2 regions of the Brachybacterium sp. GCM10030267 genome follow, and region 1 is predicted to be linked to the other one. Evidence: predicted binding sites of a transcription regulator. Region 1 holds the regulator's gene; the other holds the start of a gene.
The links. Region 1 encodes HspR, which represses chaperone genes until heat shock. Its sites were predicted from a motif close to AAGTTGAGTCNNNNNGACTCAACTT; they were not measured.
Positions count from the first base shown of each region.

Region 2: ACFQS2_RS01970 (Hsp20/alpha crystallin family protein) is a predicted target of HspR. The motif match lies at 7,068-7,092, and genes of this name have one in related genera.

Region 1 is NZ_JBHTCX010000017.1:148,515-162,767, forward strand. Features, by position in the region: gene ACFQS2_RS15240 (YbhB/YbcL family Raf kinase inhibitor-like protein) at 1-147, shown strand, start outside; gene ACFQS2_RS15245 (glycosyltransferase) at 340-1,665, shown strand; gene ACFQS2_RS15250 (TVP38/TMEM64 family protein) at 1,662-2,426, shown strand; gene ACFQS2_RS15255 (glycosyltransferase) at 2,446-3,696, shown strand; gene ACFQS2_RS15260 (heat shock protein transcriptional repressor HspR) at 3,614-4,051, opposite strand; gene ACFQS2_RS15265 (DnaJ C-terminal domain-containing protein) at 4,231-5,277, opposite strand; gene ACFQS2_RS15270 (nucleotide exchange factor GrpE) at 5,446-6,144, opposite strand; gene dnaK (molecular chaperone DnaK) at 6,144-8,018, opposite strand; gene ACFQS2_RS15280 (VOC family protein) at 8,327-8,683, shown strand; gene ACFQS2_RS15285 (DNA alkylation repair protein) at 8,687-9,388, opposite strand; gene ACFQS2_RS15290 (spermidine synthase) at 9,504-10,319, shown strand; gene ACFQS2_RS15295 (DUF6318 family protein) at 10,413-11,108, shown strand; gene ACFQS2_RS15300 (PKD domain-containing protein) at 11,095-12,150, shown strand; gene ilvD (dihydroxy-acid dehydratase) at 12,227-13,939, shown strand; gene ACFQS2_RS15310 (alpha/beta fold hydrolase) at 13,946-14,253, shown strand, end outside.
Region 2 is NZ_JBHTCX010000002.1:348,254-362,506, forward strand. Features, by position in the region: gene ACFQS2_RS01930 (MerR family transcriptional regulator) at 1-150, opposite strand, end outside; gene ACFQS2_RS01935 (hypothetical protein) at 177-803, opposite strand; gene ACFQS2_RS01940 (GNAT family N-acetyltransferase) at 926-1,480, opposite strand; gene ACFQS2_RS01945 (hypothetical protein) at 1,725-2,516, opposite strand; gene ACFQS2_RS01950 (peptidylprolyl isomerase) at 2,766-3,302, shown strand; gene ACFQS2_RS01955 (DNA glycosylase AlkZ-like family protein) at 3,495-4,649, shown strand; gene ACFQS2_RS01960 (rhomboid family intramembrane serine protease) at 4,708-5,622, shown strand; gene pcp (pyroglutamyl-peptidase I) at 6,357-6,989, opposite strand; gene ACFQS2_RS01970 (Hsp20/alpha crystallin family protein) at 7,198-7,707, shown strand; gene ACFQS2_RS01975 (GNAT family N-acetyltransferase) at 8,094-8,750, shown strand; gene ACFQS2_RS01980 (ABC transporter ATP-binding protein) at 8,863-10,677, opposite strand; gene ACFQS2_RS01985 (ABC transporter ATP-binding protein) at 10,674-12,704, opposite strand; gene ACFQS2_RS01990 (hypothetical protein) at 12,999-13,370, opposite strand; gene ACFQS2_RS01995 (alpha-amylase family glycosyl hydrolase) at 13,539-14,253, opposite strand, start outside.

The sequences.
Region 1 (14,253 bases):
CACCGCTACACCTTCACGGTCCACGCCCTGCCGGTCGAGACGCTGGGTGTGGACCCCGACGGCCCGCACATCAGGGCCCGGTTCGCGATCTTCAGCCAGCAGCTGGCCTCCACCTCGCTCACCGCGCATTACCAGGTTACGAACTGACGCACCAGGGGGAAACACTCCGCGACGGCTCGGGCGTGCCCCGTCGTGGTCGAAGATCGCCGCCCGTAGGCTCGAACCATGAGGTCGAGGACATCCCACGGTGAGTGGACGAGGCAGATATCAGACCGGAGTCTGACCCCGTTCATCCGCTCGACGGACGACGGAGACGCCTCCGAGTGCGAAGGTCGAGGGGTGAACGTGATCCAGATGCGCCCCGCCGACCGGGCGGCCACCGCCCGGACCGCCGCCGAGCGGACCGGGGGCGAGCGCCGCGGCGGCGAGCGTGCCGGCGGTGAACGCACCGGCGGCGAGCAGCGACCGCTGCGGGTGCTGCTGACCACCGACTGGTGGGAGCCGGTCGTCAACGGCGTCGTCGCCTCCGTCGCCACTCTGCGCCGGGAACTGATCGCGCTGGGCTGCGACGTCCGCGTCCTCACCCTCTCCCAGGGGATCCGCACCCGCAGCGAGCCCGGCGTCTACCGCATCGGCTCGGTCTCCGCGGCCATGTTCTACGACCGGGCGCGGATCGGCATGCCGGCCAGCCGTCGAGTCCTGCGGGACATTCTGCGCTGGCGGCCGGATGTGATCCATTCCCACTGCGAGTTCTCCACCCATGTGTGGGCCCGCCGGATCGCCCGCACCCTCTCGGTGCCGCTGATCCACACGTACCACACCATCTACGAGGACTACACGCACTACTACTCCCCCAGCCGCACCGTCGGCCGCAAAGTGGTCGCGACCTTCTCGCGGCGCGTGCTCTCGGGCACCGACGCCGTCGTCGTCCCCACCGCCAAGGTCGCCGCGCTGCTGAGCGGGTACGGGGTGCGCCGGCCGGTCCACGTCGTCCCCACGGGGCTGGATCTGGAGCGTTTCCGACCGGCCGCCTCCGAGGCCGAGCGGGCCGACACCGCCGCCCTGCGCTCCCGGCTGGGCATCGGCGCGGACCAGAAGGTGCTGGTCTCGGTGTGCCGCCTGGCCAAGGAGAAGAACCTCGACGAGGTCCTGGACATGGTCGCGGCCGCCGATCGCAGCGACGTGGTCCTGGTGCTGGTGGGCGAGGGCCCCTATCGCGAGGAGCTCGAGGAGCGCGCGCGGCAGCTGGGCATCGCCGATCGCGTCGTGTTCACGGGCGTGGTCGAGCCCGCCGAGGTCCAGCGCTGGTACCGCGTCGGCGACGTGTTCGTCAGCGCCTCCCTGAGCGAGACCCAGGGCCTGACCTTCATCGAAGCCCTCGCCAGCGGCCTGCCGCTCCTGTGCCACCGGGACCCGTCGCTGGCCAGCGTGGTCCTCGACGGCCGCACCGGCCACCAGTACGAGACCGCGGCGGAGTTCACTCAGCACCTCTCGGCACTGCTGGATGACCCGCGCACGCGCCGCGAGATGGCTGCCGCCGCGGTCGACCACGCCGCGGCCACCTTCGGGGCCCGCCGGTTCGGCCGCTCCGTGCTCGAGGTGTATCAGCAGACCCTGCTGCGTCACTCCCCGCGCGTCATCACCCGGATGGCGGCCGTGGCATGAGCACCGCGATCCAGTCCGCACCGACCGCCGTGGCCGTCCCCGGCGGGATCTCGCGCGCCGAGCGCTCGACGCTGGAGCTCGCCGGGGAGCCCGGGACCGTCGCGCCACCGCGCATCGGTGACCACGGGGAGCTCGGAGCGCTCGGAGGGTTCGGAACCGGCCCCGCCACCCCGGCCCGTCGGGACCCCGTGCGGATCGCCGCCCGCCTCTCCCCGCTGCTGGGACTCGGGCTCAGCATCGGCTTGATCTGGTGGGGCCTGCAGACGGGCGTGCTGCAGTCACTGGCGAACCTCCAGAGCTTCATCGACTCCCTCGGAGCCTGGGGACCGGTGGCCTTCCTGATCGTCTCCGCCGCCTCGGTGGTGTTCCCGATCGTGCCCGGTGGCCTCCTGGTCATCGCCGGCCCGGTCCTGTTCGGTCCCGTCGAAGGCACCCTGCTGAACTACTTCGCCGTGTGCACCGGGTCTCTCCTGAACTTCCTGATCGCCCGGCACGTCGGCCTCGCGCTCATCGAACGGATCTTCCGCCCGCGGACGGTCGAGAAATTCCTGGGTTGGACGCGCAACGCCCACTTCACCCGCGCCTTCGGCCTCGCGATCGCGCTGCCGATCGCGCCGGACGATCTGCTGTGCTACATCGCCGGGACCACCCGGATGCGGTGGCGCACCTACGCGGCGATCATCCTGCTGTGCAAGCCGTGGGCCCTGATCGCGTACGGGCTCGGCGTCAGCGCCATCCTGCTCCGCGTCCTGCCCTGGTGAACGGAGGAGAGTCATGCTCATGAGGACCCGCGCCGTCAGGCGCCCCCGCCGGCCCTGGGACCCGGCCGTGCACTGGCTGGACCATGTCGTCCACACCCTCCTGCCCGGGCGGCACCCGCGCCGCAACGTGCGCACCCACGAGCCGCTGCGCGTGCTCATGCCGCACGGCATGGCCGGGCTCGCCCGCGAATCCGGGATCGGAGCGGCGATCCGGCATCAGGAGTCCGTGGTGCGCGCGCTCGGGCACAAGGTGGTCACCAATCCGCTGCTCCCCTTCGATGTCGTCCACCTCAACACCCCGTTCCCGGACACCCCGCTCCTCGCGCGCTGGGCCCGTCTATGGCGCCGGCCCGTGCTGGTGTGGGCGCACTCGACGGAGAACGACTTCCGCGATTCCTTCCCCGGCTCCAACCAGCTCGCGCCGCTGTTCCGGCGGTGGATCTCGCACCTGTACCGCCTCGGGGATGCCGTGGTCACGCCCAGCGAGTACTCCCGGGAGCTGGTCTCGGACCCGAAGTACGGCATCACCAGCAGCATCCATGTGCTCTCCAACGGCGTGGACACCACGTTCTTCCGTCCGGATCCCGAGGCGCGGCCGCGGCTGCGCGAGTCCCTCGGCATCGCCCCGGATGCGAAGGTGGTCATCAGCGTCGGCATGCAGCTGGTGCGCAAGGGGATCCTCGACTGGGTCGAGGTGGCCCGACGGATGCCCGAGGTCACCTTCGTCTGGTACGGCCGCACGGACGAGCGCCTGCTGACGGCCGACGTCGAGCGCGCTCTGGCCACTGCGCCCTCGAACGCCCTGTTCCCCGGCTACCTCCGCCCCGACAAGCTGCGTGAGGCCTACTGCGGCGCGGACGTGTTCTGCTTCCTGACCAAGGAGGAGACCGAGGGGATCGTGCTGTGGGAGGCACTGGCCTGCGGAGTTCCCGCCCTGGTGCGGGCCATCCCGCTGTACCGGGACCGGATGCCCGACGGGGTGCTGACCCACCAGGTCGCCGGCGACGGCCCCGAGTTCCCGGCCGAGGTCGCGCGCAAGCTCACCGATCTGCTGGAGGGGCGGCTCGAGGACCTCACCGAGGCCGGGCGGCTCGCCGCCGAGGACGTCGATCTGCGCTCGGTGGCCCGCCGGCTCGAGGAGATCTACCGGCTGACGGGCGTGCAGCCCCATCGCCGCTCGCGCGGTCTCACTGCCGACGCGAGGGACGCCACAGTACGAGCGCGCCTCCGCCGCGCCGCTGGGGCCTCTCGCCCCGGCGCAGCGCGCTGATCTCCCCGTCGCGGTCGGCCGAGAACACCCGCCGCTGCGCGGGGGTCATCGCGTCGAGAGTCTCCTGGACGCTCTCGAGCTGGTCGGCGAGGTCGTTGACCTCGTCCTGCAGCTCCATGATCCGTTTGATCCCGGCGAGGTTGATGCCCTGGTCCTGGGAGAGTCGCTGGATCTCGCGCAGCTTCGCGACGTCGCGCGCACTGTAGCGCCGGCCCCGCCCGCGGGTGCGCTGCGGGGAGACCAGGCCCAGCCGGTCGTACTGGCGCAGCGTCTGCGGGTGCATCCCGGACAGCTCCGCGGCCACGGAGATCACGAACACGGGTGCGCGCTCGTCGATGCGGTGCGGGCCGGCCATCGGGGATGCTCCTTCCTGCGCCAGTTCTACGCGGGATACCTACGTCGGGCGAGGTCTGCTCTCTGCTCCGTCCTACTCTGCCAGGCCGGGGCCTGCCGCCGGCGGCAGCCGGCGCACGAGGACTCGGTGGCGAGAGGCCGCGCCGGCGGAGCGGCGAGGCCGCCCCGCCGGAGCGGGTGTCAGCGGGCGGCGGCCTCCGCCAGTCCTGCCCGCGGGTCCTCGTCGGCCAGCGCCTCGCGCAGATCCTCGACGGCCCGCTTGGCCTTGCCCTCGACGTGGGTGGGCACCGCGACCTGCACGGTGACCAGCAGATCACCCGTGGTCTTCTTCGTGGTGATGCCCTTGCCGCGCACCCGCAGGGTGCGGCCCGACGGGGTGCCCGGTGGCACCTTGACGCTCACGGAGCCGCCGTCGAGCAGCGGCACCGACAGCGTGGTGCCCAGGACCGCCTCGTCGAAGGAGATCGGGACGGTCAGGCGCAGGTTCGCGCCGTCACTGCTCCAGACGGGATGCTCCTCGACGTCGAGGGTCAGCAGCAGGTCGCCCGCCGGGGCCGAGCCGGGACCGGGGCGTCCCTTGCCGCGCAGCCGGATCTTCTGGCCGTCATGCACGCCGGCCGGGATGCGCGCCGTCACGGTGCGTCCCTCGACGTTCAGGCGGATCTCGGTGCCCAGCGCGGCGTCGCGGAAGCCGATGCGGGTGCGGGCGGAGATGTCGGCCCCCTTCGGCGGGGCGCCGCCTGGTCCACCGGCGCCGCCGAAGCCGCCCGTGGCGCCGAATCCGGCCGGACCGCTGCTGTAGCCACCGCCGGCCTGCCCGCCGAACATGCGCAGGATGTCCTCGAGATCCGGCTCTGCCGCGCCGCCCCGGGCGCCGCGTGCCCCGGCGCCGGAGAAGCCGCCGCCCTGGCCGCCGAACATGGAGGAGAAGACGTCCTCGAAGCCTGCACCGCCGGGGCCGCCCTGGCCCGCGGAGAAGCGCGCGCCGCCGGAACCCATGGCATGGATCGCGTCGTACTGCTGACGCTGCTCGGGATCGTTGAGCACCGAGTAGGCCTCACCGACCTCCTTGAACTTCTCCTCGGCCGTGGGGTCGTCGGGATGACGGTCGGGGTGGAACTTCTTGGCCTTGGCCCGATAGGCCTTCTTGATCTCCTGCGCGCTCGCGTCCTTCGAGACGCCGAGGACCGCGTAGAAGTCCTTGTCGAGCCAGTCCTGTCCGGACATGTGCGTCTCCTTTCGGGAGCGTCAGGGGCTTCCTGGGGTCGGTGGGCGGTGAGTCGGTGGGTGAGAGATATGGGGCCGACGGGACACGCCCGCCGGGGCGGGGAGGGCGGGGCCCTGCCGGCCGGGTGATGGCCGGCAGGGCCCCGCGCCGCCCCTAGGTGCGACCGGTCAGGCCGGGCCGCGGGTGCTCACCCGCGCCGGTCGCAGCACGCGCTCGCCCAGGGCGTAGCCGGGCTGCATGACCTGCGCGATCGTGGTGGTCTCGGCGTCGTCGGCCTGCTCGTGCATCAGCGCCTCGTGGAGGTTCGGATCGAACTCCTCCCCGACGGCGCCGTAGCGCCTCAGACCGTGCGACCCGAGGGTGTCCTCGAGCTTCTGGGCGATCGAGTGGAAGGGGGTGCCCTCGGCGATGTCGCCGTGCTGACGCCCCAGCTCCACATCGTCCAGGACGCCGATCAGCGAGGTCAGGACACGGCCCACGGCCGCCTCCTTGCCCGCCTCGGCGGCGCCCTCGATGCGCCGGCGCGAGTTGACGTACTCCGCCTGCTCGCGCCTGAGCTGCTCGGTCAGCTCGGTGACCTGGCCCTCGAGCTCGGCCACCCGGCCGGCATCTGCCGGGACCCCGCTGCCGGAGTCATCGCCCTCGGCCGCCTGCTCGTAGAGCTTCGCGGCCTCGGCCTCGATCGGGTCGACGGGCTCGGCGCCCTCCGCCGGGTCCTGCTCGTTCCCGGCGGAGGCGGTCTCCGAGGCGCCGGAGTCACGGACGCTGCCGTCCTCCGGGTTCACCTTCCGCTTGTCGTTGAAGGAGAACCGGGGCTCACCCTCGGGGCGCTGCGCGTCGTCGGGAGTGCTCTGGTCCTCGCTCATCACTTCTTCTCCTCGTCCTCGTCCACGACCTCGGCGTCGACCACGTCGTCATCGTCCGACGAGGTCGAACCGCTCTCGGCACCCTCGGCCCCGGCGGCGCCCTCGGCACCCTCCTGCTCGGCCTGGGAGTAGATCGCGGTGCCCACGGCCTGCAGGGCCTCGTTCAGCGCGTCGCGCTTGGACTCGAGGTCCTCGGTGGAGGTGTCCTCGCTGGCGAGGGACTCCTTGGCCGCCTTGATGGCATCCTCGGCCTTGGTGCGATCCGCATCCGGCACCTTGCCCTCGTTGTCCTTGAGGACCTTGTCGCCCTGGTAGACGAGCTGCTCGAGGGTGTTGCGGGCGTCGGCGTTCTTGCGGCGCTCCTCGTCCTCGGCGGCGTGGGCCTCGGCGTCCTTCACCATGCGGTCGATGTCCTCGTCGGACAGGGCGGAGCCGCCGGTGATCTGGATGGACTGCTCGTTGCCGGTGCCGCGGTCCTTCGCGGTCACGTGCACGATGCCGTTGGAGTCGATGTCGAAGGTGACCTCGATCTGCGGGATGCCGCGGGGAGCCGGGGCGATGCCGGTCAGCTCGAAGGTGCCCAGCATCTTGTTGTCCCGGGTGAACTGACGCTCGCCCTGGAACACCTGGATCGCCACGGAGGGCTGGTTGTCCTCCGCGGTGGAGAACACCTCGGACGTCTTGGTCGGGATGGCCGCGTTGCGCTCGATGAGCTTGGTCATCACGCCGCCCTTGGTCTCGATGCCGAGGCTGAGCGGGGTGACGTCCATGAGCAGGACGTCCTTGCGCTCACCCTTGATGACCGCGGCCTGCAGGGCCGCGCCCACGGCGACGACCTCATCGGGGTTGACGCCCTTGTTGGGCTCCTTGCCACCGGTCAGGGACTTCACGACGTCGGTCACAGCCGGCATACGGGTGGAGCCGCCGACCAGGATCACGTGGTCGATCTCGGAGACCGAGATGCCCGCGTCCTTGATGACCTGGTGGAACGGCGCCTTGGTGCGCTCGAGCAGGTCGGAGGTCATGTCCTCGAACTGAGCCCGGGTGAGCTTCTCGTCGAGGTGCAGCGGCCCGTTCTCGGTCATCGAGAGGTACTGCAGCGAGATGTTCGTGGAGGTCGAGGAGGACAGCTCCTTCTTCGCCTGCTCGGCGGCCTCCTTGAGGCGCTGCAGAGCGATGCGGTCCTTGGAGAGGTCCACGCCCTCCTTGTTCTTGACCTGGGAGATCAGCCAGTCGACGATCTTCTGGTCCCAGTCGTCGCCGCCGAGGCGGTTGTCGCCCGCGGTGGCCTGGACCTGGATGGTCGAGCCCTCCTCGTCCTTGCTCACGCCGAGCAGGGAGACGTCGAAGGTGCCGCCGCCGAGGTCGAAGACGAGGATCTGCTCGTCGTCGTTACCCTTCTCGAGGCCGTAGGCCAGGGCCGCGGCGGTGGGCTCGTTGACGATGCGCAGCACGTTGAGGCCGGCGATGGTGCCGGCGTCCTTCGTGGCCTGGCGCTCGGCGTCGCTGAAGTACGCGGGGACCGTGACGACCGCGTCGGTGACGTCCTCGCCCAGGTAGGACTCGGCGTCGCGCTTGAGCTTGCCGAGGATGCGCGCGGAGATCTCCTGCGCGGTGTACTTCTTGTCGTCGATCTCGGTGCTCCAGTCGGTGCCCATGTGGCGCTTGACCGAGGAGATGGTGCGGTCGACGTTGGTCACGGCCTGGCGCTTGGCGACCTCACCGACCAGGACCTCGCCCTGCTTGGAGAAGGCGACGACCGACGGGGTGGTGCGAGCGCCCTCGGCGTTCGCGATCACGGTGGGCTGGCCGCCCTCGAGGACGGAGACGACGGAGTTGGTGGTACCGAGGTCGATTCCGACGACACGGGACATGAGTGCCTGCCTTTCTGCGACGGGAACGCCGCAAACGGGTTCGTGCGATGCCGGCCGCCGTGGGCCGGCGGCAAGCCTTGAGCTGTACGCACTCAAGTAGAGGACCCGTCGCGATCGTTGTCAATCCGGGACGCATCGAACTTGAGTACACCCGACTCAACTACGGGGATGCGCCGCACATTCCCGATCCGGAACGGCGTGACGGAGACCACGTCTTTGGCGTAGGTTCGCGGTACGAGACGATCCGTCGGACGATCCGGCGGGAGCCGATCCGTCGGACGATCCGGCGGGAGCCGAAGGAGGCATAGATGCCCGCGATCCGAGCCCTCACGGCGCTGCTGCCGGCCCCTTCCCGGGCAGCACGGTCGCTCAGCACCGTATTCGGCTGGAGCGTGGAGAGCGACTTCGGGACGTTCGCAGCGCTACAGCTCCCGGGCGACGTCCCTCTGTGGATCAACGCCCCGGCGGACGGCGAGCCCGCAACCGGCAATCTCGTACTGCACCTCACAGCCGACGACGTCGACGAGTCGTTCCGCGAGGCCGTCGCGCGCGGCGCCCGCGCCATCCGGCAGCCACAGGACATGGACTACGGCGAGCGTTCGGCCTCCGTCGCGGTCGACGACGCTCCTGGTCTCGTCTTCGACTTCTCGCGCCCGCTCACGTAGATCTCAGGAGATCGCCTCCCGGCGTCGCATCATCTCGTCGATCCAGGCCGGGGCATAGGGCGATGTGCAGTTCGGGGGCGTGGGGTAGTCCTTGAGCACCTCGAGCCGCTCCCCGATCCGCCGCGCCCGCTCACGCAGCTCCGGCGTGTGGATGCCGATCTGCGCTAGGCAGTGGTTCATGGACCATTGCAGACGATCGGGGGCGTCCTTCATCTCGGCCTCGATGATGTCCAGGAGCCGGGACTGGTCGATTCCGTGCGGGTTATTCACCACCCGGTCGCTAGTCAGCGCCCAGCCGGCGCTGGCGACGACCGGATCCGGGCCCGCCGACCACGCCTGGCGGAGCTCCTCGCGGTGTGGGCTCTTCTTGACGATGTAGTTCACGAGCCAGTCGTGGACCTTGGGAGCGCGAGCCTCACGCAGCATGGTGTCGAGTTCATCGCGGCCGAACTCCTTGGGCCGCGAGATGAGCACGGCGAGCAGTTCGGCAGAGGTCTCGCCGGTCGACCACAGCTCACGGGCAAGATCGGGCTGCGTCTTGAGTCGCTTGGCAAGGGCGCGAAGCGCGGACAGATTCACGCCATGGTCGTCGCCGCGCTTCTCGTTGACGGCCCGAACTCGCGGGTCCTCGAGCGAGGCCAGCTCCTCCAGCACCTCGGCCGCCACCGCGGTCAGGTCGTCGGCATCCTGCTCGCGATCGGCCATGTGCTCGTCCTTCGGTCTCGGAGTTACGCGCAGGATACGTGCAGCCACCGCGAGCGGCGTCGCAGGCGACGCCCTCAATCCGCTGACCTCCTCCCGTGTCCGCGACAATGTCGCCATGTCTGCATCCGACCTGCCTCCCTCCGCGCGCCGCACCGTGCAACTGAGCACCTCCGACCAGCCAGCGTGGATCGTGAAGGACGAGGTCGACGGCGGCTGGGTCCTGCAGATCGGCGGGGTGGAGCAGTCCCATGTCGACCTCGAGGATCCGACGCACCTCGTGCACGAGTACCTGCGGCGGATGGCGAACGTGCTGGACGAGGCATGGCCGCGTCGCCAGCCGATCCGGATCGCACACCTGGGGGCGGGCGCCCTGACCCTGGCGCGGTACGTCCAGGCCACCCGGCCGGGTTCCGCGCAGGTGGTCGTCGAGATAGAGCGCGAGCTGCCGACGCTGGTGACCTCCGCGCTGCCCCTGCCCACCGGGACGGATCTGGAGGTGGTGATCGGGGATGCCCGCGCCGAGCTCGCCGCCATGGGAGACCGACAGTTCGAGGCGATCGTGCTCGATGTGTTCTCCGGCGAATCCTCTCCCGCACATCTGGCCACCCAGGATTTCTATGCGGAGGCGCTCGCGCATCTGACGGACGACGGCGTGCTGCTGGTCAACGTCGGCGACGACGCCGGCCAGCGGTTCCTCGCACGTCAGGTGCGCGAGCTCGAGGAGGCGGCGGCCGCGCGCGGCCTCTCCGGGGTCTGGACGCTGACTCACGCAACGCTGTTGTTGCATCCGGCCGACGGGAACATGGTGCTTCTCGCCGGCGGGGCACTGTCGTCACCCGAGGTCGAGACGTGGCGGGCGGCGTGGAAGAAGGCAGGCCCGCACCCGGCCGCGGTGCTCGACCCCGCCGAGACGGTCGAGGCCTTCGGCTGAGCCGGTTATCCACAATCTCTGCGACTGGAGGACGCGGGAGACGCGGGCCAGATAGCGTGCAGGTGACCTGACGCACTCCCGGAAGGCATCTCCATGCCCCGTCGCCTGTTCTCCGCCGCGGCCGCCGCCGCTCTGACCCTCGGCCTCGCGGCATGCGGCGACGGTGGTGACGGCCCCGTCACCAGCCCGCCCCCTGACGTCACCGTCACCGGCGGTGGCAGCGACGGCGGAGGTGCCAGCGACGGAGGAGGCTCCGATGGCGAGGGCGCGCCCAGCGACGGCGGAAACTCCAGCGATGGCGGCGGCAACGGCGAAGCGGACCCGAGCGCAGCCGCCCCCGATATCCCCCCTCCCGATCCTGCGGAGTATGCAGGCATGGACGAGCACACGCCGGAGGGCGCGGAGCAGGCGTTCCGGTATTACATCGCCGTCTCCATGTGGGCGCACCAGACGGGGAGCGACGAACTACTCAAGACGCTGCAATCCGATGCGTGCGAAGGCTGCGCATACTTGAACGAAGACCTAAAGCAAATTGCAGACGGCGGACATTATTGGAGCGAGGTCGAAGTGACTGACATCGCCACAGCAATCCATGAATCACCCAACTTTGAACACGAGATCGGATACGAATTCGAGCTTGGCCCACACTCCCGCCCGAGCCCCGACTTCTCTGGTCGACAGAATGTCACCCATCTCGAGTACACAGCTATCGGCGGGATGAGCTGGACGTCTGGAGAGTGGACTGTCAGCGAAATGAGCATTGAGTGGAGCGAGGATGCTCACAGCTAATCGACACATCCACCGAAAACACAATCTAGTCACGATCTTTCTCGCCGCCATCATTCTATTTTCCGCCCCACTCAGTGCCGAAGCAGACGACCCGCCAGTAGAAGGAAAATTAACGCCAGAAGAAATTGCAGCGTCTCTGGAAGATGCCACGACAGACTCGGGCGAGTCTACCGACTCCTCATCGACGACAAACGATTCATCGGATGGAAACGCACCAAAATACAGCTATGTCTGGGAAGCCGTTTCCGCATTCGACGATTGCGAGATGTCCGCCGACGCCGCGTGGCAGTGCGACCCGGACGCTGCATCCTGCGAATCAGACAGCGCGCCCATGCGCGGCAATGGCGACGTCATGTACAACTCCAGCGGTGGCGGCGGCGGAGGCGACACCGACAGTGAGGGAGTCACGCAGCGCGGCACGCGTATCGACAACGAGACTGGAGAAGAAACCGACATGGGGTTCCGGTGCGCCATGCCCGGGTCTCCTGAGATGGCCGAGGCCGAACCGATCGTCATCACTGTCACCCAGAGCGATTTCGCGCAGATGCCCGTCGATCCGCTCAAGCCTCATGCCGGACCGGTCGATGGCTGGCTCCCGGTGAACATGGTCAACGTGCTCTACGCCGAAGCCGAGTCCCAGGAACTCGAAGTCACGCTCCTCGATACCCCCGTCGCCGTCCGAGCGACGCCCGTCTCGTACCACTGGGACCTCGGCGACGGGAACACGATCACCACGGACAACCCCGGCGAGCCATACCCCTCCGAGGCCGTCTCCAGCACGTACACGCAGGAGGGCTGGTACGACATCACCCTCACCACGACATTCACCGGGCAGTTCTCCGTGAACGGCGGGGAATGGCAGGACATCGAGGGCTCGATCGAGATCGAATCGGAGTCCGTGCCCGTCTACTCCAAGTCCTTGGAATCCAGGCTCGTCGACGGCAACGTCCCGGTCGACGAGGAGGAAGACCCCTGGATACCCGAGCGCACGACAGACACCGAAGGCCCCAAAGACCCCAGCGCCACGCACCGCACGATCTGAGGCACCATCCGGCCGTACGCCCGACACGCTGGAGACGGCGTATACATCCCGTCAGCTGGGTCATAGGCTCGCCACCATGACCGCCAACGACGACGCCTCACCGGACATCAAGCCCCGTAGCCGCCAGGTCACCGACGGCCTCGCCGCCACCGCGTCCCGCGGCATGCTGCGCGCCGTGGGAATGGGCGATGACGACTGGGACAAGCCGCAGATCGGGATCGCGAGCTCCTGGAACGAGATCACGCCGTGCAACCTGTCCCTGGACCGTCTCGCCCGCTCCGCGAAGGAAGGCGTCCACGCAGGGGGCGGATACCCGCTGCAGTTCGGCACCATCTCCGTCTCCGACGGCATCTCGATGGGCCACGACGGGATGCACTATTCCCTCGTCTCCCGCGACCTCATCGCCGACTCGGTCGAGACCGTCATGCAGGCCGAGCGCCTCGACGGCTCCGTGCTGCTGGCGGGCTGCGACAAGTCGCTGCCGGGCATGCTCATGGCCGCGGCCCGCTTGGACCTGGCCAGCGTGTTCGTCTACGCCGGCACGATCATGCCGGGCCGCGTCACCCTCACCGACGGCACGGAGAAGGACGTCACCCTCATCGACGGCTTCGAGGCCGTCGGGGCCTGTCGGCGAGGGCTGATGAGCCGCGAGGACGTCGGCCGCATCGAACGCTCCATCTGCCCCGGCGAGGGCGCCTGCGGCGGCTATTACACCGCCAACACGATGTCGACCGTGGCCGAGGCGATCGGCATGTCGATCCCGGGATCCGCCACTCCCCCGTCGGCCGACCGTCGCCGCGATGCCGACGCCCGCCGGGCCGGCGAGGCCGTCGTCGGCATGCTGCGCCGGGGCATCACGTCGGGCCACATCATGACCAAGCCGGCGTTCGAGAACGCCATCGCGGTGGTCCAGGCGTTCGGCGGCTCCACCAACGCCGTCCTGCACCTGCTGGCCATCGCCCACGAGGCCGGGGTCGACCTCACCCTGGACGACTTCGCCCGCATCGGTGCGAAGGTCCCCCACCTCGCCGATCTCAAGCCCTACGGCCGCTACGTCATGAACGACGTCGACCACGTCGGCGGCATCCAGGTGGTCATGAAGACCTTGCTGGACGAGGGGCTGCTCGATGGCGACTGCCTCACCGTCACCGGCCGCACGATCGCCGAGAACCTCGAGGTCCTCGCACCGCGCCCTGCCGACGGAACAGTGCTGCGCCCCGCCTCGGCGCCGATCGCCCCGACCGGCGGCATCACGATCCTGCGCGGCTCGCTGGCCCCCGAGGGCGCCGTGGTGAAATCCGCCGGGTTCGAGGCCGATGTCTTCGAGGGCACTGCCAGGGTCTTCGACCGCGAGCAGCAGGCGATGGATGCCCTGAACGACGGCACCATCACCCACGGCGACGTGGTCGTGATCCGCTACGAGGGCCCCAAGGGCGGCCCCGGCATGCGAGAGATGCTCTCGATCACCGGCGCGATCAAGGGCGCCGGGCTCGGCAAGGACGTGCTACTGATGACCGACGGGCGCTTCTCCGGCGGCACCACCGGACTGTGCGTCGGCCACATCGCGCCGGAAGCCGTCGACGGCGGCCCGATCGCGTTCGTCCAGGACGGGGACCGCATCCGGCTCGACGTCGCCAGCGGCACCCTGGACCTCCTGGTCGACGAGGTCGAGCTGGCGCGCCGGCTGGAGGGCTGGACTCCCCTGCCCCCGAAGTTCACCAAGGGCGTGCTCGGCAAGTACGTCAAGCTCGTGAAATCCGCGTCCAAGGGCGCGATCCTCGGGGACTGAGCGGTCATGGCCACGTTCGTCCTCCTCCACGGCGCCGGCGATGTCGGGTGGTCCTGGCACCTCGTCGAGGCCGAGCTGAGGGCGCGCGGGCACGACGTCGTGGCGCCCGACCTTCCCTGCGAGGACGAGGCCGCCGGCCACCGGGAGACCGCAGACGCGGTCATCGGCGCCGTCGGCGATCGGCAGGACGTCGTGGTCGTCGGCCATTCCTTCGGGGGTTTCACGGCCCCGCTCGTCGCGAGCCGGATGCCGGCGCGGGTGCGAGGACTCGTCTACCTCGCCGCCATGATTCCCGCTCCCGGCGAGCGCGCCGG
Region 2 (14,253 bases), on a different contig from region 1:
CACCAGCTGCACCAGATGCTGGATGCCGTACTGCTTGTAGCCGTTCGAGGCCCGCTCGGGCTCCGGCAGCACGCCGATCCGGTGATAGTGCCTCACGGTGTTCAGCGTGGTGCCTGCGATCCGCGCCAGCTGACTGGTGCTCCAGACCATGCGGACACTCCTTTCCGGTGCACCCATCATGGCGCAAGCAGACCGAAGACCACGGGCAGCAGGTACACGAGCGACAACGCCTCATAGACGGCTCCGGCCACGAGCAGTGCCAGGGCGGCGAGGGCCAGCCAGGCCATGCGCCGCAGCCCGCCGAGGTAGCCCCGCCGGTGGCTCTGCTGGCCGACCGTCGCGGGGCGCAGCCATGCCCGGCCCAGGACATAGGCACCGAGCATCATCAGCACGTACGCCTGGAACTCGATGACCATGGTCGGCACATGCGGGATCAGGGAGATCCGCGTGGCCGTGTCCACCGGAGCGAGGGTCATCCCCGTGGTCACGGCGAAGTAGGCGAAGACGGCGATCCCGGAGAAGGGGATCACCAGCGATGGGACCACGATGGTCGCCACGATGATGCGGCCGATGTTGACGGCGAGGATGGTCAGGGCGAACAGCCACGGCGAGGACAGCAGCGAGGTCACGAGGTCCGCGTCCCCACTCGCCTGCAACCCGGTGCGCTGCGACGCGGTGACCTCAGGAAACAGCATCCCGATGGCCATCCCGAGCACCAGCAGGCCGTACGCCATGACGTTGAGCAGACGATAGGCACGGCGATGCTCTCGCATGAGCGAGAGCGATTCATGGATCAGACGCACGGCGGGTGCTCCTCGGTGACCGGTGGGGGACCGACGGGGTCGCCGGTCACCACGAGGGCACACCATGTTCTCGGTACATGGTCAAGCGCGGGCGTCAAGAGGAGCCTTCGCGCACCGGCTCGTCAGGCACCCGGCCGGACGAGGAGGACGTCGCCCGGGCGATCGCCGGGGACGGGGCGGTCCGGCGCAGCGGCGCGGAAGCCCAGGCGCGCGGCCAGGGCACGGGAGGCGGCGTTGCCTGCCGCCGTCACGGCCACCACCGCGCATTCACGAGCCCCGACCACGGGGTCATCGATCACGGCGGCCATCGCCTCGGTGGCCACACCGCGACCGACCGCCCCGGGATCCAGCCGCCAGTAGGCACTGAGCAGTGCGGAGTCACCGGAGGCGGAAGCTGCTTCGGTTGCGCGGTCGCGCCCGCCGTCGGCGTCGGCCTCGAGCGTGGCGAGCCCGACCACGCCGAGCAGGCCGGCAGGCAAACCGGTCCTCCCACGCGCTCGCACCGCGAAGTACCCGAATCCGTGCCGTTGCCAGTGCTCGATCCAGCGGGAGAGCACCCAGCGCATCTGGGCGCGCGCGGTCAGCGGCTCGGTCAGGTCGTCGACGAACGCGCGGGCATCGGCGTGGAGGGAGAACAGTTCCTCGAGATCGCCCTCGCTGACCGGTGACAGCCGCAATCGAGGCGTGGAGATCTCGGCTCCGTGCGCAGCAGATCCAGCGGACTCACGCCCATCGGACGTACGCGGAGCAGGCGCAGACCCAGCGGGGACAGACGCATCGGGGACAGACGCAGCGGGACCAGGCCCAGCGGGGGCAGACGCAGCGACGGCGCGACGATCACCGTCGGAGGACGGGATCGCCGCGCCGTGCACTGAACGTTCCGCTGCCCGCGTCGGGGAGCGACGCGTCAGGGGTGAGGACTCAGGAGTCGCCGCGGTGGGTGCCGCGCTTCTCGTCGTCCTGCGCCGCATCGCTCTCGGCCGGGTCCGAGTCGACCTTGACCTCCTTGGGCTCCACGTCGGAGGGACGATCCTCGCCCTTCAGGGCCTGGGCCACGTCACCGGCGTCGGCCGAGCCGACGGTGTCGGAGACGGTGGAGGAATCGGACTCGCTGGAGGCGGAGGCCGGGTAGTGGGCGCGAGCGAAGTCCGCCGGCGGGGCCCAGGGGTCCTCGACCGGACGGGTCTTCTGCCACACCACGTAGCCCGCGGCGGCACCGGCGGCAGCCAGGCCGAGGACGAGCAGCACCTTGCCGGCGCGGCCCTTCTTCTTCGCCGCCGGGGTGGGCGCCAGAGCGGCGGCCTTGATCTCGCCCTGCCCCTTGTCGATCTCCTTGCGAGCGGCCTCGACCGCGGCGCGCAGGACGGAGTTGGTCGTCTCGGCGGTCTTGCGGGCGCGGGGGAGGTAGTCCTCCTGCACGTCACGCTTGAACTTGTCGGCACGGGGGCCGAGGTTCTGCGAGAGCTCCGAGAACTTCTCGCTCTGCTGACGGAAGCGCTCTTCGACGCCGGGACCGTACTGGTCCACCAGCCCGCTCGCCCGGAGGCGAGCCTCGCGCGCGCCCTCGGACACCACCGGACCGACGTTGGCCGCGAGCTTCTGCAGCTCCTGGACGGCCTTGTCAGCGCTCCCGGCCGTCGCCCCGGCGGCAGCCGCCGTCTTCGCGGCCTGCTTCTTGGCCTTCTTGGTTTCCCGCTTGGTGGTCAGCGCCATGAGCTTCCCCTTTCGGTCGAATCCGCCGGGTCGGGCCGACGGTGGTCCCTGGGCCGCGGCACCCCTGAGGGGATGACTCGACCCGTGTGGCACAACTCTAACGCGAGCGAGTATGAACGCACCCAGACGACCGGTCAGGATCGAACCGGCCGACCGGTCGGCGCTGGCCCCGTCCGACGCTCTGCCGTCCCTCTGCTGTGCGATGGGGACGCAGGATTCCTGCAGCAGCGTCTGTGCGAGGATGACGCCATGTTCGCAACTCTGCACACCAACCACGGGGACATCCGTCTCGAGCTGTTCCCGGACCACGCACCCAAGACCGTCGACAACTTCGTCGGCCTCGCCGAGGGCACCCGCGAGTTCACCGACCCCGAGAGCGGCGAGAAGGTCACCCGTCCGTTCTACGACGGCGTCGTCTTCCACCGCATCATCTCCGGCTTCATGATCCAGGGCGGGGACCCGATCGGCACCGGCACCGGCGGTCCCGGCTACACCTTCGACGACGAGATCTCCGAGAAGAACTTCAACGAGCCCTACGTGCTGGCCATGGCCAACGCCGGCAAGCGCATGAACGCCATCACCGGCCAGCCCGCCGGCACCAACGGCTCGCAGTTCTTCATCACCCTCGGCCCCACCCCGCACCTGCAGGGCAAGCACACCGTCTTCGGCCAGGTGGCCGACGAGGACTCCAAGAAGGTCGTCGACGAGATCGGTGCCGCCAAGACCGATATGCGCGACCGTCCCCTCGAGGACATCGTCATCAACTCGGTGACCATCGAGAAGTGAGCCCCACGGCCTCGAACTTGACCTGGGCGCAGCCCCGAGGCCACCTCGGCCCGATCCCGGCCCGGTAACCGCGGGCCGGATCGTCGCCCGATGCAGCGGCACCTCCCGGAGCAGATCTCGCACGAGACGCTCCGTGAGGTGCCGCTGTCGTATGCAGCCGGGTCCGTCGGACCCCGCCACTAGTCTCGCGTCATGACGCAGCGACACCTCGCCGGTGCCCGGATCCTCGCGCAGGGCCTCGCCGGCCCGCGCCGCTTCGACAGCCCGACGGAGGCGGCCCATGCCTTCGGCGCCCATCAGGGACAGGACCTGCCCGGCGTGATGGCGTCGCTGGCGCTGCGCACCGGCGGCGAGCTCGAGCCGGTGCTCGCCGCCTTCGACCGCGCAGAGATCGTGCGCGGCTACCCGATGCGCGGAACCGTCTTCGCCGTCGCCGCGGACACCCTCGCCTGGCTCACCCAGCTGTGTGCGGCCGGCCCGCTGCGCGCCTCGATCGGTCGCCGAGCCCAGCTGGGCCTGGACGAGAAGCATTTCCGGCGGGCCGCGGACGCGCTCGTCGAACTCGTCGCCCCGGCCTCGCAGCGCGGCGTGGGACAGGGCGTGCTGCGCACGGACGTCATGGCCGCCTGGGAGGCGGCCGGCGTGGCGACCGACGGTGGCCGCGGCTATCACCTGCTCACCTACTTCCTGGCCTCCGGGCTGGTCGCTCTCGGCCCGTGGCGCGAGCAGGAGACCGCCGTGGTGCTGGCCTCCGCGTGGCTGCCACCGCGCTCGGACCTCGAGGCGGCTTTCGGGGGCGATGAGACCGCGGCGATCGCCGAGCTCGCCCGGCGGTACTTCACCAGTCACGGCCCGGCAGGGGAGCGGGACCTGGCCTGGTGGTCGAAGCTCCCGCTGGGAAGGATCCGGTCAGCGCTGCCCCAGATCACGGACCGGCTGGAGACGGGCTGGGCCGACGGGGACGGGCGGCTGCACACCACTGCGGCCGACGCCCGCTCCGGCGGCGGCGAACAGCTGTGGTGGCGACCGGGACTGGCCGAGGACTATGCGGTGCGGGAGAAGGAGACCATGCGGGAGATGCTGCTGCCGGGGTTCGACGAACTCGTCCTGGGCTACCGGGACCGCCTGTACCTGATGGACGAGAAGCGCCACCAAGCGCTCGTGCCCGGCAACAACGGCGTCTTCAAGCGTGCCGCGATCCGCCGTGGAGAGATGCGCGGGACCTGGACCCGGAAGGGCCCTGCCGGCCGACGGAAGCTCGACCTCACCGAGCTGCACCCGATCAGCGCCTCCCAGCGAGCCCGGTACGAGAAACTCTTCGCCGCCTTCCCCTACACCTCGCCCTGAGCCGAACCTCTTGGCAGCGCGCGGCTCCGGCCCAGGTCCCCGTGGTGGAATGGACGCCATGGAACGCCCCAGCTACGGCTACAGCGCCGAGGACAACCCTGACCCGCAGGGCCAGCCGGTCTGCCCCCGCCACCCCGACCGGGTGAGCTACGTGCGCTGCAAGCGCTGCGACCGTCCGGCCTGCCCGGACTGCCAGCGACCGACATCAGTGGGGGTGCTCTGCGTCGACTGCGAACGGGAGATCTCCCGGCAGCAGGCATCGGCCCGGCCGCGCAACGCGATGGGCGGGACCATCGGGGCTCGTCGGCCCTACGTCACCTACACCGTCATGGCCCTGTGCATCCTGGCCTACGTCGGCCAGACCGTCGCGGGTGATCTCGTCTACCAGCTGGGCGTCTTCGCCCCGTTCCGTGCCCTGGTCATGCCGTGGACCTTCCTCACCGGCGGCTTCCTGCACGGCGGCATCATGCACCTGGTGCTGAACATGTGGGCCCTGTGGGTGGTGGGCCAGTACCTCGAGCAGACCATGGGCCACGTGCGGTTCGCGGCGGTCTACTTCGTCTCGGTCCTCGCCGGCCACACGGCCGTCTACCTGCTCACCGACCCGCTCAGCCAGGCCTGGTACGGCGGCACGCTCGGGGCCAGCGGCGGCGTGTTCGGGCTGTTCGCCGCGATGTTCGTCGTCAACCGGCGGATGGGAGGGCAGACCGCCCAGATCGCGGTGCTGATCGTGCTGAACCTCGTCATCACCTTCACCGTTCCCAACATCTCCTGGCAGGGTCACCTGGGCGGGCTCATCATGGGCGGCCTGGTCACCGCCGGGATGTTCGCCCTGCGTCCCAAGGCGACGCCGGGGGTGGACCGGCAGGCGCTCGCCCGGCGCTCGGCGATGGTCCACGTGGGGATCGTGGCGTGCGGGGTGCTGCTGTGCGTGGCGCTGGTCGCCGCCAAGACTGTCATGCTCCCCGCCTGACGCCTGACGCCTGACGCCTGACGCCTGACGCCTGACGCCTGAGCCTGACGCCTGACGCCTGACGCCTGACGCCTGACGCCTGACGCCTGACGCCGGCGCACTCGGGCTCGGCGCCGGACCCCGGGATCGCCCGGCACAGAGACCCCCGCGGGCGAATCACATGGCTGTGACTATCCCCAGCTGTGGACGGGGATGTGGAGAAATGGCCAACGGCGGGGGACCGAGCGAGCATCACTGTGGAAAACTCGCCGTCCGTGGTGGACGCGCGGTGTGGACGGCCGGAACGACGATCCTCCGTGCCTCCCGCAGCGCGCTGTGCCTGAACTGCTCTGGCCAGCGTCTTCGTCGCGCACGGGTCCGGTGCAACCGCATCCGGCCGTCGGGCCCCTGCTCGACTGATGATGCGCATGACCTGCGCGTTCGGTTCTCGGTCCTGCAGACGGCCACGAGCCGGCGGCTGGTGTGGACAACGCTCGTCCGCCATTCGCCTGGGGACACGCTGTACATGGGCTCGATGTGGCTCGTACCTGGTGAACTACACGTCTGTCATTCATCCACCGTTGTGGACAGTGATGTGGACAGCCGGGCTCAGCGGTCCGTGCACGAGCCGTCGGCCGCGGCAGCACGGAGTGCCATCGGGAGTTTTCCACGTGCTCTGCCCGTCAGGAAGAGCCGGTGTGGGGGCTCAGGCAGGAAGGCCTTCGCAGTGACCGGGCCACGCCGGTCGCGGACGGTCAGTGCAGTGCGCCGCCGCTGACTCGTACATCCGACGGGGAGCCCAGTGCGACCTCCGTGAGACGCACCAGGCCGGCAGCGGCCACTCCGACGTCGACCACGTCGGTCGACGGCACGTGGACGAACCCGCCGCGGATCGCGCCGGCGGCCCCGGTCCCGGTGGCCACCAGGTGCTGCAACCGATAGAAGACGTCGTTGCACACGTAGGTGCCCGCCGTCTGCGACACCGCGGCCGGGATGGCTTCGGCGGACAGTGCTGCGACCATCGCCTTGATCGGGAGATCGGTGAAGTACGCGACCGGGCCGCCGGTGATCACCGGCTCGTCGATCGGTGCCGCACCGGCGTTGTCGGGGATGCGGGCATCGCGGATGTTGATCGCCACCCGCTCCGGCGTGATTGCGGTGCGCCCGGCGGCCACGCCTGTCGCGATCACCAGCCCTGGACGGTGTTCGCGCACAGCCGCCTCGAGCAGGTCCCCGGCGCGACCGAACTCGACGGGCAGCTCGACGTCCTGGACCGCGACCCCGCGGTCACGCAGCATGGGCGCCGCCCGCCGCACCGCCTCCCACGAAGGGTTCTCGAGCTCGCCGCCGAAGGGCGCGAAGCCGGTCAGGAGTACGTCGGTGGTCATCGTCGGAGCCTATCGCCGGCACCGGGACGGCCCGTTGCGCGAGCGGTCACGCGGACACCGATGAGGCGTGACGTAGATCACATGAGCCTTAGGGGCTCAACTTTGGAATACGGCGTGGGGCACAGGTGTTGTGCGGGGTGAGAGCGCCAGGGACGGCGCGCTCCGCAGGTTCTTCGATGTACGACCGAGACACTCCAGGAGGTTCATCATGGCTCGCACGTTCTCTCCGTTCCAGGAAGTCGATCGACTCTTCACCGATCTCACCCGTACCCCCGCCTCCGTCGGCATGCCGATGGATCTCTACCGTGACGGTGACAGCTTCACGGCGGAGATCGACCTGCCGGGCGTGGACCCCTCCAGCATCGACGTGGACGTCGATGACCGCACCCTCACCGTCCGCGCCGAGCGCTCGGGCTCGACCCCGCAGAGCGAGCGCACGTGGCTGACCCGTGAGCGTCCCAGCGGCACCTTCGCCCGACAGATGACGCTGGGCAGCCGGGTCGCTCTGGATCGCATCCAGGCCGACTACGCCGACGGCGTGCTGCGCCTGACGATCCCGATGGCCGAGGAGGCCAAGCCGCGCAAGATCGCGGTGGGCCACAGCGACCGTTCGCAGGAGATCACCTCGAGCGAGAGCGGCTCGGGCCAGGACTCGAACCAGGCCCAGACCCTCGAGGGGTCGACGTCGGACCAGAAGGCGGAGCCCGTCGGCGTGTGACCGGACCGGCCGGGACCCGGGTGCGTTCAGCAGGCTGACCCTGCCGGGTCGCCGGCAGGGTCAGCGCAGCGCCCCGCCCGAGGACCCGACCAGCAGCAGCCCAGGCTGGGGTCGGTCGCCGCAGCCAGTCAGCTGGCGCGACGACCGGCCCCGGCGTCCTCATGCCTGATCCCGGCGCGGTGCCCGCTGAGCTCGACGCCTTCTCCGCCGGGCCCGACCCCTCCCCGCCGGGCCCGCTCCTCTCCGCTGGGTCCGACGCCTCTCCGCCGGTCCCGACGCCCTCTCGGCACGGCTCGCGCGTCTGCCACGGCGGCCTCGCGAGCGTGGTCGTGGAACGGGCATCCGGACGGGCTGCGGGATGCGGCCGGTGTGCCTAAAGTGGGGCGATGGAGACGCGCCCCGGCCTCGACGTGCTGTACCCGCCCCTCGGCCTGAGCATCCGCGCGGGCGACCTCACTCTGCGTCCGCTCGCCGATGCCGATCTGCCGGAGTACGCGGAGCTGATCCGTCGGCCGATCTTCGAGGATCCCGAGGTGCCCTACGCGTTCCCCTGGTACCGCGCCGAACCGGATGTGCGCGTGCGCGAGGCGGTGAAGTTCCAGTGGCGGATGCGCTCGAACGTCTCGCCCGAGGCGTGGGCCCTGAACTTCGGGATCTGGGCCGACGGGCGCCTGATCGGCTGCCAGGACGTCTCCGCCCAGCGCTTCGCCGACCGACGCACGGTCGGGACGGGCTCCTGGCTGACCCTGGACGCCCACGGCAACGGCTACGGGAAGCTCATGCGCCAGGCGATGCTGGTCCTCGCCTTCGATCACCTCGGAGCGCAGCGGGCCGAGTCCTCGGCGGGCATGGGCAACGACGCGTCCTTCGGCGTCTCCCGGGCCTGCGGGTACGTCGACAACGGGACGCACGTGTCCACCGACGGGGATCCGATCGTTCTCGAGCAGCGCTTCCTGGTCACGCCGGAGACGTTCCGGCGCCCAGAGGTGCCGGTCGAGGTGGAGGGGTTCACCGGCGAGCTGCGAGCGATGCTGGGAGCCTGAGCCGGATACTCGTCCGGCCCCTGCTCCCCGGGCTCGGGCTGCCGCGCCAGTGGCTCCCGGGTCGCGGTCCAGCGGCTCCCGGGTCGCGGTCCACGGACGCCGCTGATCCCCGCTACATCGACTCCTGCCACGCCTGGTACAGCGCCGCGAACCGGCCGCCGGCACGCACCAGCTCCTGCGGGGAGCCGTCCTCGACCACCTCGCCGCCGTGGACCACGAGCACCCGGTCCGCGATCATCACCGTGGTCAGGCGGTGGGCGATGATCAGCGAGGTGCGCTGGCCCAGCAGGCGCGTCAGGCCTTCCTGGACCATGCGCTCGGAGGGGATGTCCAGCGAGCTGGTGGCCTCGTCGAGGATCAGCACCCGCGGATCGGCGAGGAAGGCGCGGGCGAAGGAGATCAGCTGCCGCTGACCGGCCGAGACGCGCCCGCCGCGTTTGTTCACGTCGGTGTCGTACCCGTAGGGGAGGGACTCGATGAAGGAGTCGGCGCCGATCGCCTTCGCGGCCCTCTCGATCTCCTCGCGGCTCGCGCCCGGCTTGCCGAGCGCGATGTTGTCCGCGACGGTCCCGGAGAACAGGTAGGCCTCCTGGGTGACCATGACGATGTTGCGCGTGAGGTCCTTCATCGAGATGTTCCGCAGGTCCACGCCGTCGAGCTTCACGCTGCCCTCGGTCGCGTCGTAGAAGCGCGAGATGAGCTTGGCGACGGTGGACTTGCCGGCACCGGTCTGGCCCACCAGCGCGACCGTCTGCCCGGCGGGGATGTGCAGGTCCATCGGCTTCAGCACAGTCGGGCCGTCCGCGGTGTAGCGGAAGGAGACGTCCTCGAAGTCGATCTGGCCGCTCGAGCTCGGCATCGGGATGGGGTCCTGGGGCTCCTTGACGGTGGGCTGGACGGCCAGCAGGTTAGCGATCTTCTCGAGCGCGGCCACCGCGGACTGGAAGGCGTTGTAGAAGTTCGCGATCTCGTCGACCGGCTGGAAGAAGCGGCGCGAGTAGAGCACGAGCGCCACCAGCACGCCCACCTGCAGATCGCCGTTCATGACGCGGAACCCGCCCACGACCAGCACGGCCGCGATGGTCACGTTGGCCAGGAAGCGCAGCGTCGGCTGGTAGATGCCGAAGACGTTGACCGAGCGCAGCGAGGCGTCGCGGTAGTCCTGGGCGAGGTCGTCGAACTCCTGCTGATTGCGCTCCTCCTTCCGGAAGGCCTTGACTGCGCGGATGCCGGCCATGGCCTCGACGAAGTGGACGATCAGGCGTGCGGAGTGCGAACGGATCGCCCGGTACTCGATCCGCGAGCGCCGCTGGAACCACTTCGTGAGCATCACGCAGGGGACCAGCATGAGCAGCATGACGATCCCCGTCTGCCAGTCCATGACCACGATCAGCACGATCGTGAACACCATGGACAGCGAGGCGCCCACCATCACGTTCACGCCCGAGTCCAGCAGCTCGCGCAGCGCCTCCATGTCGGAGGTCTGCCGGGAGACGATCCGGCCCGAGGTGTAGGACTCGTGGAACTCGAGGTCCTGGCGCTGGGTGAAGCGGAAGACGCGGCGGCGCAGGGACAGCAGCATCTTCTGGCCGACCACGACGGATTGCCGCACGTACCCGTAGGTGAGCACCCCGCCGACGATCGCGGCGCCGAGGTGCATCGCTGCGGCCTGGAACGCCGGGATGCTGTTGCCCTCCATCAGCGCCGGCAGCGCGTTGTCGATGCCCCAGGCGATGATCGCGGGCCCGGCCACCACGGCGAGCTGGGCGATGATGACCATCAGAGCCATCAGAGCGAACTGGCCCTTCACGGGGGCGATCAGCTCGCCCAGCAGCTTGAAGGACCTCTGCCTCGAGAGCTTGTTCTCCTCGGGGGAGAGGACTCGCTGTTCGTCGTCGTTCTGGTCCTGCAGGGTCGCGGTGCTCATCGCTCCTCCTCCCGGTCGCTCTGGTCCTGGTCGGAACGGCCGGCGGCGGGGATCCCCGCCGTGACGGTCACGGCATCGGCATCGGCATCGGCATCGGCATCGGCGTCGGCGTCGGCATCGGCGCCGGTGCGGACCTGGCCCTCGTCCTGCCCCGCGCGGAGGTCAGGTGGCGCCTCGCCGTCACCGTCGGACCCGTGCTCCACGTCGGCGGAGCCCTGGAGGCCTCGCAGGTCGAGCTCCCCGGTGAGGGTCTCGATGTCCTGGTCGCGGCGCACCTCCTCCTCCTGGTTGGCGATCACCCAGCGGTAGCGGGGAGAGCTCGCCATCAGTTCGGTGTGCGTGCCCACGGCGACCACCCGGCCACGATCGAGCAGGGCGACGCGGTCGGCGAGGGCCACGGTGGAGGTGCGGTGGGCGACGATCAGCGTGGTCGTGCCCTCGAGCACCTCGCGCAGGCGGCCGGTGACGTTCTCCTCGGTCTTGGTATCCAGTGCCGAGAGCGGATCGTCCAGCAGCAGCACGGCCGGGCGGGCCGCGATCGCACGGGCGAGAGCCAGACGCTGGCGCTGGCCGCCGGAGAGGCTCATGCCCTCCTCCCCGATACGGGTGTCGACCGCGTCGGGCAGGTCGAAGGCGAAGTCGGCGTCGGCCGTGGACAGGGCGAGCTCGAGCAGCTTCTCGGACTCCTCCTCGCTCAGCGACCGATCTGCACCCAGCAGGACGTTCTCCCGCACTGACCCGGAGAACAGGGTGGCGTCCTCGAAGGCGAAGGCGGTCAGGGTGCGCAGGTCCACGAGATCCATGTCCCGGGTCTCGACCCCGTCGATCGAGATGGTGCCGGCGGTGACGTCGTACAGCCGCGGGACGAGCTGCAGCAGCGTGGACTTGCCGCTGCCGGTCACCCCGACCAGCGCCATGGTCTCGCCCGGGTCGATCTGCAGGTCCACGCCGTCCAGCACGTCGGGGACATGGCCGGGGGCGTCCTCGTAGCGGAAGTGGACACCGCGCAGCTCCACGGCGCCGCGGGCCGCCGCGTGGTCGATGGGCGTGGGGTTCTCCGGTGAGGTGATGCTGTTGAACTGATCCATCACCTCGTAGTGGCGATCCAGGGCGGTGGTGGCGCTGACGGCCTGCCCGAAGAGCATGCCGAGCATGCGCACGGGGCCCACCACCAGGGTCGCGGTCGCGAAGTAGGAGGCCAGCTGACCGGTGGAGATCGAGCCGTTCGCGGTCAGGTACAGCCCCACCAGGAGAGAGACACCGAGCGCGAGCTCGGGGAGCATGAACATGAACATGTCGAAGCGCGCGATGGCCGTCGCCTTGCGCACCTCGGTCTGGCGCAGTTCCTCCGCCTGCTCGGTGAAGCCTTCGAGGGCCGACGGCCCGCGCCCGAACGCCTTGAGCACACGGATGCCCTGGACGGACTGCTCGATGGTGGTGGCCAGGTCGCCGTTCTGATCCTGGGACAGCCGCGAGAGGATCGAGAAGTTCCGGTGGAAGCGATAGGCGATGATCGAGACCGGCACGGCGGCGAGGAAGAAGATCAGCGCGAGGATCGCCGAGGAGCGCCACAGCAGCGCCATCCCCACGATCACCGTGACGGAGCTGGCCACGGCCATGATCATGCCGAAGGCGATCCACCGGCGGATGATGTTGATGTCGGTGAGCATGCGCGAGAGCAGCTGACCGGAGCCCCACCCGTCGTGGAAGGAGACCGGCAGGTTCTGGACCTTGCGGTAGAAGTCCACGCGGATCTGCTTCTCGACAGTGGTCGAGGGGGCGACGGCGAAGGTGCGACGCAGCCAGAGGAGGCCGGCTTCGAGCACACCGAGACCGAGCACGATGGCACCGCCGGTCAGGATGGTGGCGGCGACGGCGTCGTTCTCGAGGCGGTTGACGATGTGCTCCAGGACCTGGGGGATCATCAGCGCGACGATCGAGGCGGCGAGGGCGCTGAGCAGGCCGAGATAGAGGCGGAAACGAATCGGACGGACCGTCTGCCAGAGGCGGCTCATGGTGCCGAACATGGGGAAAGGAGTCCTCAGAGGGGGAGCGGGGGTCCCGGCGGTCGGGACCGGAGTATTAGCCTAGTCAACTATTGCCGCATCCGACAGTCGTTAAGCGCATTCCGTTCAGGTGGGCCTGCATCGCCACTGGTGAGGACGTGCTGATTCGCGGCCGTTCGGTGCCGTGCGGGCGCGCCGTTTCGCGGGACGTGCCGCGTCGCCCGAGGCGTTGCTCGCCGGACGCGTTTCTCAGGTGGACGTGCCGCTATGGAGCGTCCGAGACCCGCGCGGCGCTCGTGCGCCGGGTCGAACCGCTCAGGCGTCCGGGTCCGCCGGGGTCCACTCCCCGTAGGCCGCGTCGGACAGCAGGGCGGCGGCGCCGGCGGCGACGCCGGTCACGGTGAGCACGGCGGGCCAGGCTCCGATCTTCTTCGCGAGCGGGTGGGAGAGTCCGAAGCCGAGCACGTAGGTCGCTCCCAGCGCCGCGGCGGTCGCAGGGCCGCGACGGGCCAGCCATGTCCGGCCCGCATACAGCCCGGCCGCAGCGAGGACGACGCCGCCGAGGGGGCGGAGCCCCGTCTCCCGGGCGGTGAGCCAGCCGCCGATCAGTCCGGTGGCGACGACCGGGGCCGTCGAGACCTCGCCGGCGGGCTTGAGGGTCATGCCAGTGCGCTTCCCGGTGCTCATGGCACGAGTCTACGTCCGGGCCGACGGGCGGTCGATCGCGGTATCGATACCTAGGCCGGCAGGCAACGGGGAGGGGTTCGAGGGCCGGGCTCGGGGAGGCTCGCGGCGGGTCGGAGAGCGGGCTGCTCGTGCGAAGTCGCTCTCGAGGATCAGCGTCGGCCTCGCCGCTCAGCGGACCACGGCGATGCCGTGCGCGGGCACGAACCCGGGCGCGGGCGGGCCGACGGCGTCGAGCATGTCGGCACCGCTGACGACCTCCAGCACCTCGCCCTGGACGGGTCGGTCCGCGTCGCCCAGATTCACGACGAGGGTGAGCTGCTGAGCCGCGGCGCCACCACCGGCGGCCGAGTCCTGCGCGCCCCCACCGCCTGGGCGCGGGGACAGCGTGATCTCGGCGAAGGTGTCCTCGAGGCTCTCGCGGCGCACGGTGACCTCCGCGTCGGCCAGCCACGGCTCGCGACGGCGCAGCGAGAACAGCCGCTGATGGACCTCGAGGATCCGCGGGACGGCCTCGCGGCTGAGCACGCTGAGGTGAGGTGAGGTCGCCGCGGACTCCGTGGGCGCGGAGGCGCCGACGCTGCCGGCAGCGCCCGCGATCTCGGCCGGATCGTCGGGGAACGCGGGGCGCACTGCGTCGTCCCCGCCGGCGCGGTCCTCCTTGATACCGGTGGCGCCGAACTCATCGCCTGCGTACACGGCGGGGATCCCCGGCAGCAGCGCCAGCAGCGCGTAGGCCACGGCGAGATCCCGGCCGTCGGCGACCTGGGAGGCGATGCGGGTGGTGTCGTGATTGCCGACGAAGATCAGCGGATGCTCGTCCCCGTCGGCCGCCAGGAAGTCCCGGTGGCGACCGAGGGCATGCTCGAGCTCGAAGAGGTTGTGC